Regions from separate parts of the Paenibacillus sp. J22R56 genome, predicted to be linked through region 2. Evidence: predicted binding sites of a transcription regulator. Region 2 holds the regulator's gene; the other holds the start of a gene.
The links. The regulator NrdR, encoded in region 2, represses ribonucleotide reductase genes. The targets are predictions, from matches to a motif close to AACACNATATATNGTGTT.
Positions count from the first base shown of each region.

Region 1: the regulator NrdR is predicted to act here: its motif matches at 1,825-1,842, upstream of AC0YNT_RS27065 (adenosylcobalamin-dependent ribonucleoside-diphosphate reductase).

Region 1 is NZ_JBWDNV010000012.1:240,427-244,611, reverse strand. It holds gene AC0YNT_RS27065 (adenosylcobalamin-dependent ribonucleoside-diphosphate reductase) at 1-1,756, opposite strand, end outside; gene AC0YNT_RS27060 (DEAD/DEAH box helicase) at 2,189-3,958, shown strand; gene AC0YNT_RS27055 (YqhG family protein) at 3,955-4,185, shown strand, end outside.
Region 2 is NZ_JBWDNV010000005.1:400,234-404,418, forward strand. It holds gene AC0YNT_RS14650 (SGNH/GDSL hydrolase family protein) at 1-972, opposite strand, end outside; gene AC0YNT_RS14655 (VOC family protein) at 1,072-1,353, opposite strand; gene nrdR (transcriptional regulator NrdR) at 1,394-1,873, opposite strand; gene AC0YNT_RS14665 (alpha/beta-type small acid-soluble spore protein) at 1,993-2,205, shown strand; gene AC0YNT_RS14670 (lytic transglycosylase domain-containing protein) at 2,288-2,854, opposite strand; gene coaE (dephospho-CoA kinase) at 2,851-3,447, opposite strand; gene ytaF (sporulation membrane protein YtaF) at 3,473-4,174, opposite strand.

The sequences.
Region 1 (4,185 bases), on a different contig from region 2:
GCTGAATTGCCGCTTGAGCTCGGATATGATCCTTCGCGGACAAATCCATTGCCGTTACGAAGTAATCCGGCAGCTCCTCACCCGGATGCGCATCCTTCCAGGCTTGCGCGATTGGCACGAGCTGCTTGTCGAAGCCAAGGCGGCTTTGACGGAAGTATTCGAAAGCGAAGTAAGGCTCGATGCCTGTAGAAGTGCCTACCATCGTACCCGTGCTGCCTGTTGGCGCCTGAGTGATGACGGTAACGTTACGGATTCCTTTTGCCAGAACCGCTTCTCCCACTTCTGGGAACTCCGACACCATGTTTTTCATAAAGCCGCTTTGCAAGAATTTCTCCGCATCAAAGGCTTCGAACGAACCTTTCTCCGCTGCAATCTCAGCAGAAGCAAGATACGCTTCGCGAGCCATAAATCCATATATTTTATCGAGGAACAGAAGCGATTCTGGACTGCCATAACGGATGCCAAGCTTGATCATCAGCTCAGCAAGTCCCATTGAACCAAGGCCTACGCGGCGCTCGAGCTTCTGGTTCCTCTCGTTCTCTTCAAAGTGATAAGGTGTTGTATCAATAACGTTATCCAGGAAACGTACCGACCACTGGGTAACCTTCGCCAGCTCTTCCCAATCTACCTCATGCTTGCTTTCATCATAGAACTTGGACAAGTTAATCGCCGAAAGATTGCAGACACCCCAGCCTGGAAGACCTTGCTCGCCACATGGATTTGTACAAATAATCGGGTTGAAGTACCAGCTGTTCGACATCTGGTTGTAGTATTCCATGAAGACAACGCCAGGTTCAGCTGATTTCCATGCAGACTCGATAATCGTATGCCATACTTCACGTGCACGGACTGTTTTGTAAGGAACAACTCGCTTACCAAGCTTCTTCCATGCGTCGAGGTCACCTGTCCAAAGCTCATCATATTCAGGATCTTTGGTATCCGGGAACACAAGCTCCCACTCCAGATCTTCCTTCACAGCCTTCATGAAGCCATTGCTGACACAGACAGACAGGTTGGCATTGGTCACTTGACCCATCGTTTGTTTCACTGTAATGAAATCAAGTACATCCGGATGCCAGTCGTTAATCATCAGCATCAACGCGCCTCTGCGGCTGCCGCCCTGCTCGATCAATCCAGTTGTATAACTGAACAATCCACCCCAGGAAACAGCACCACTCGACGAACCGTTAACACCTGCTACGATTGCGCGGCGAGGACGAAGCGAAGATAAGTTAATGCCAACCCCGCCTCCACGAGCCATAATTTCCGTCATTTCAGAGAGCGTCGTCATTATGCCGCCGCGGCTGTCCTTCGGCGATGGAATAACGTAGCAGTTAAACAGTGTCAATTCTTCACTTGCACCTGCCCCTGCCGCAATACGACCGCCAGGCACGAGCTTCCAATCATCTAGAATATGACGGAAGCGTTCTTTCCAGAGCTGCTGCTTCTCATTCCCTGATTCTGCACCAGCCATCGCACCTGCGAGACGATCCCACATTTCTTCCGGTGTCTTCTCTATTGTAAGCGTGAGTTTCTCCACGCTGGTTGTCATCGTATCTCCGCTTCTAAGCTTTACCGTTACTTCAGATCCGTTTCGTTCAATCACTTCTCCAACCTCTTTGGCCGGAAATTTCGGATCGTCCTTCGTCAGGACCAGAACTACATCCCCTACTGCTGTTTTACTTGTATCGGCATTTTTCCAAGCATAGCGATCCAAAAATATCTTCTCGCTAAGGCCTTCCAATTTCCGCATCATTACCACGATTGGTCCTTCCTCCCATGTCCCCTTATACTGCTTTGCACACCTTTTTATTGTATGAACCGGGCACCATATATTGTGTGTACTGTTCATTATACTATACTACATATCGGTATACACCCCAATTTTCACCTATTTCACCGCTATTCTGCGCTTACATCGCCTATTCTCTTTCTATTGCTTGTCTTCTCCCTAATTTAGCTCGTTTTTTAGCATGGAGAAACGTCTTCATTTTCATTAAATATTTATATTTCACCATGAAGCGCATACGGCCTCCTCCAAAGTTCGACACTTGCTTGTTAAGAATGATTGAAAAAGGCCATACTAGTGACAATTCTCTCTAATTGCTGGAAATCGAAAGGAGCTGCCATCGTGACCTCTACTAATAACAATCAGGCAAATGCGAATACCGCTTCTTCCGAGGACACCATAGTAAGGCGCAAACTGCATCCGCTTGTTGATCTGCAATGCGACCGTACCTGGTTCGACGAGCTGCAAAACCGTGTTGCCAAAAATGGACCTTGGGACGATTGGACGCTCTACCAATTATCGATGGAAGCCGAGCAAGCGAAGCGAGTCGAAAGCTTCGAGCAGCTGCAATGTCTGCGATCATTGCCTTCCTTCGAACCAATGCCGCATCAGATCGATACGGCACGGAAGGTCGTACATGAAATGGGCGGGCGGGCGATTCTTGCCGATGAAGTTGGCCTAGGCAAAACCATAGAAGCTGGCCTCGTTATAAAAGAATACATGGTACGCGGTCTCGTCCGGCGAGCGCTTATTCTTGTTCCCGCTTCTCTTGTCCTCCAGTGGGTAAGAGAACTAAATTCAAAGTTTGGCATCTCCGCCGTTGCCCAGAAGAAAGAGCATACGTGGCAATATGATGTCGTAGTCGCTTCCATTGATACGGCAAAGCGTGATCCACATCGCGATATAATTCTCGGCCAGGATTATGACCTGATCATCATTGACGAAGCACATAAGCTGAAGAACAAGAAGACAACAAACTATCAATTTGCACTGGAGCTTCGCAAAAAATATTGTCTCCTTCTAACCGCAACACCAATTCAGAACGATCTGGATGAGCTCTACAACTTGATTACGCTGCTGAAGCCCGGTCAGCTTGGCGGCCAAAGTGAATTCGCCGCAAATTTCGTTGTCGACAAGCGGCTTCCGAAGAACGAGGATCAGCTTCAGGACGCCTTGTCTTCCGTTATGATCCGCAACCGGCGGGGGGACGGCGGTATTTCGTTTACGAAACGTATCGTGAAAAATATCCCTCTTGAGCTGTCCACGGATGAGAAAGCTCTATATGACGCTGTCACAGCCTTCGTCAGAGACCGCTATAAGGAAGATGGCGTCGATATGATGAGTATGCTTCCGCTCGTCACGCTGCAGCGTGAAGTGTGCAGCAGCCGGGATGCGGTGTTTATTACGCTTGTTAATTTGTTTAAAAAGACTTCAGAGGATTCTCCCATCCGCCCGAAAATATGGGGGCTGATCGAGTTCATCAAACAGATCAAGGCCAATACAAAAGCCGAAAAAGTGATGGAGTTAGTCCAGCAAATTAATGATAAAGTGATTATCTTTACCGAGTATCGGGCGTCACAGGAATATTTGCTGCAGTTTTTCCGCTCCCACAACATATTGGCTGTACCATACCGGGGCGGTATGAACCGAGGCAAGAAGGATTGGATGATGGATTTGTTCCGCGGGCGTGCCCAAATCTTAATTGCAACTGAAGCTGGCGGTGAAGGAATCAATCTTCAATTCTGTCACCATATGATCAACTTTGATCTGCCATGGAACCCAATGCGGGTTGAACAACGGATCGGCCGGGTGCACCGGCTTGGTCAAACGGAAGATGTGAAGATATACAATCTGTGTACCCTTGGGACAATCGAAGAACATATCGTGAACCTGCTGCATGAGAAAATCAATCTGTTCGAGCTTGTTATTGGAGAATTGGATCATATTCTCGAGCGAATCGAGACCGACGCAGGTTCCATTGAGCAGCAGCTGGCTAAATTGCTTCTTGAATCCGGAGGCGATACTGCACACTTGGAGCAGAAGCTTAACCATCTTGGTTCAACCATTTCCAAGCTTCGCAAAGAAACCGACACGCCTGAGAAGCCACAGGGACCAACGATTCTAGCCCAGATGACCGCACTCGGCCAGAAAGTTGAGGTGAGACCGTGAATTCAAAGCAGGTCCATAAATACGTACAGCGTTTCCTGGAGGCAACGCAATGCTCCATTATTGAGAAGTCACCTGCTCATTTCACCGTTAAGCTCTCCCCTGCTGCTGATCGCGAGCTGACGAACCGTCCTTTCTATTGGAGCTTTGTTGATCGGACGGACACCGAGCCGGAGACGATGACCTATTTGTTCGTAACCGATAAGGAGAAATATGAAGAAATTCTGGCT
Region 2 (4,185 bases):
CAGTACTAGACTCTCATAACAGTTCCCTTTGGTTTCGTCCCCTGCATCATTCACGGCAAATTCGATAATTACGATATCCGGCTCCACCGTACCATCTCGAAGAACATCCCTGTCATAACGAACAATGCCAAGCTCGGAAGGCGTTCCTCCAACCCCTGCTTTGATCAAATGTATATGGTCAGCATCAGGACGGCCGAACAGCTGCTTAAATCGCTCATAAGCTTGATAAGCATAGCTGGTGTTATGAATCGGCTTGGCTCCTGCACCTTGCGTAATGGAGCCCCCGATGTAAGCGATCGTTACATCCTCGCCTCTTTTCGCTTTTTCAATTGCTGTTTTCAGTCTATAATTATTGCCTTTGCTAACTAATGACTTAGCAATCATCCCGCGATAAGCTTCAGACCCGAACTCGACAGGTGGTTCTGGCGTAATCTCCGGAACTTCAAACCCATCATTCAGGTACAAAATAATGCTCGCCGTCGCAAGCGCACCTGCCTGCTCAAATTCAAAAGTAAATTTTCCAGGTACATCATCATCCGATGACCACTCATACTCATCCAGGATCAATAAAGTTTCCGAACCATCTGCCACACAAGGAATTCTGATCCTGGTTCCTGACTCGTATTTGTTTGTCTTCCCCCAGTTTTCGAGGCTAAAGTAGATCTCCGTGCCTTCTCGCTCGTCATGCGCCTTCACAGAAATTCCGATACTATGTACCAGCTTGCGGAACCCGTTGCAGCTCGCCAGGTGTGCGAGTATTTCCTCGTCCTCAACCCCACCTGTGAAATTCGCTTTGTCACTCAGCCGTCCTTCCAGATAAATCTCTTGCGAGAACTTACCGTCTGGGCGGGTACTTGCTTCAATAATGGATTCGAACATAATAAAAAATCCGCTTCGCTTCCGGGTCGGATCTTTAGGAGCCGTTGGACCTTTATGATCATCAGCCTTCACTTCTATCGTTTTATTATCCATCTGAAGATATCACCTTTTCCTATATGACGTATCTCCATTGATTATATAGAACGATCCGGTCCTGCCGCATGTTAGAAATTAAAGGCTTTATATAAAAAATTAAGTGATTTTCACCCTATAATTTGATATCTCGACCAGATTCTGATCCGGGTCGCGTACATACACAGATACAATCTTACCGACAGCTCCAGTCCGGGCAACTGGTCCTTCCTCCACCTGCACATCACAAGATGCCAGGTGCCGGAGCACCTCCTCCATCGAAGTCTTTGTAATTAAACAGAAATCAGCCGAACCAGCCTGAGGCTTCCTTGCCTTCGGATCGAATTCTTTGCCCGTCTCCTTCTCGATACTCGCTACGGTTAACACAAGATATTGAGGCAAAAATAGCCCTCCCGCTTAAGGGAAGGGCTATCTCATGCAGCTACAAGCCGCCTGGATTGTTAATCGGATGCTTGGACAACAGACTGTTCAGCTCTTTCATGAACATATCGATATCCTTGAACTGTCTGTATACGGATGCGAACCGCACATAAGCTACTTCATCAACCGGATATAGCTGGCTCATCACAATCTCGCCAATATCACGGCTCTCAACTTCTGCAAGAGCAGTCGTGCGAAGCTCCTTCTCCACTTCCGAGACGATAACCTCAAGACGTTCAACAGATACCGGACGCTTCTCGCAAGCACGAATGAGGCCGCGAAGAATTTTATCACGGCTGAATTCTTCCCGGCTGCCGCCTTTCTTAATGACGATAAGCGGGGTTTCTTCAATCATCTCAAAGGTCGTGAACCTTCTGCTGCATTTCTCACATTCACGACGTCTGCGAATGGATTTATTCTCATTGGCTGGCCTTGAATCGAGTACTTTTGTACCCGCGTAATCGCAATAAGGGCATTTCATCAATTTCACTCCTTCCGAATCCTATTTTTGTGGTTATAAAAAATTTACCAATCGTTACCTGAATGAAGTTGCGAATTCCGCACATAATACATTTACCAACCGCAAGGAGGTGAACATCAATGAGCTCGAACAACAGCAGCACACTACTGGTACCGCAAGCTACTGCAGCACTAGACCAAATGAAATATGAGGTCGCTCAAGAGCTGGGTATTACGTTGTCGCAAGACGGTTATTACGGCAACCTGCTTACAAAAGACGCAGGCTACATCGGGGGTAACATTACTCGCCGTTTGGTGCAAATTGCCGAACAATCTCTTGCAGGTCGTCAATAATCATTTCATCAGTCATGTATAACAGATGCTTTGGCTGTTCCGTCCTGAAGCGGCGGACGGCCAAGGCTTCTTCTTGTCTACGTCAGAGAATCGGATAAAGATCTTTGTACTTATTATAATAATAAATAACACGTTGTACATAGTGGCGAGTTTCTCCATATGGAATTTGATCCGCTGTATCCAGTTTCCCGTCCCATTTTCCGGAATCAAGCCATTTTCTCACGTTACCAGGACCCGCATTATAGGCTGCAATGACAGCTACCGTATTCTGATCAAATTGCTTATGCAAGGACTGCAAATACCATGCTCCAACTTCGATACTGACATCCGGTCGATTCTGCAGCATATCTTCTGTTACATTCTTGAAATCCGCCTTCTGGAAAATCCAGTCCGCTGTATCAGGCATAATCTGCATGAGGCCTAGTGCCCCTTTTTTCGAAACTTGTCCGGTCGAATAATTGGTTTCTGTTCGAATAATCGCCGCAATAAGATGTGGATCAACACCATAATTAGATGCGCTAGCACGTATGTCTTCCTTGAACTCGATTGGATACATCATACGGGCAAGCCAATTAGAATTCAGGAATAACACACCAATGAGGCCGATGAGCAGAAGAAGCAGCACTCTTTTTCGAATTAACCATCTCATGGCAAATCCTGACTTTTCCAAAACTCGTCCACCTGACGTTTAGTTTCTTCAAGTGAACTACTATTATCAATCACCCAGTCCGCACGGCTTCTCTTCTGCTCAATATCCATTTGAAGTCCAATACGGCGTAGTGCTTCTTCCTGTACCAAACCGTTCCGCTCCATCAGCCGTGTAAGCTGAAGCTGCTGCGGAACATAGACAACCATAATACCTTCATATAACTCTTCCTGGCCTGTCTCATATAATAAAGGGATGTCCGCTACAACAAGCTGCCTCGGGTCTTGTTCTTCATATTGCCTGATCCGCTGCTGCATGCGATTTCGTATCGCAGGGTGCAGAATACTCTCAAGCTGCATGAGCCGATCGCGATTGTTGAACACGATCTCTCCAAGCGCTTTCCTATTGAGCGTTCCGTCTGTATGTATAACAGCTTGTCCGAATGTAGAGGCGACCGCCTCTAAAGCCGGTTCGCCGGGCATAACAACCTCTCTCGCAACCTGATCGGCATCGACCAGCAATGCGCCCCGTTCTACCAACATGGCAGCAACGGTGCTCTTGCCGGTAGCGATTCCGCCGGTTAAACCGATCTTCATTAGCTTTCACCCCGTTCTAATCATCCTATAACAGCTTTAATATCCCAATCACAATCAATAAAATACCCGGAAGCACCGAAACCGCCTGCATTCCTTTCCAGTTCGAGAACCGGAAGCCAAACCGTATACCGCCAAGAAGAAACAAGGCGCTCGCCACGGCAATCATAATAGGAGTTAATAAAGGTGACAATCCAACCATCGCAGCCCCGATACCTGCACCAAAAGCATCAAATGACAAGGCAACACCAAGCATTAGCGCTTCAGTCGCAGAAATCGTCCCCGACTTATCAACATCGGCAGCCTGTGGAGTCCGCAATATTTGTATAACCAATCCTAGGCGCTTCAATTCAACAATGACAACAAGCACCGGATGCGAACGATCAACCAAGGTCGATGGCTCAGTTCCTGATTCCTGCTCGGCATCCGCCTCACCGTCACCAGCTCCGGCTTCCTTGCCGCTCCGTCTAAGCTGTAAGAGTGCCCAGGTCCCGATGGCAACAAGAACCACAGATCCAATTAACTTAGCGACAAAAGGGGATAAATATCCCGTAATCCATGAACCAACGAGCATCGACAGAAAAATAACCATGCCAGAGCAAATCGCAATGATGACAATCGATAAGAGCGGAATTCGTATTCGCCGCAATCCGTATGTCACGCCTACTCCGAAGCCGTCCACACTGACAGCAAAAGCAAGCACCAGCAAAGAAGCAAAATGCGCGAACAACCCGCAGCCCT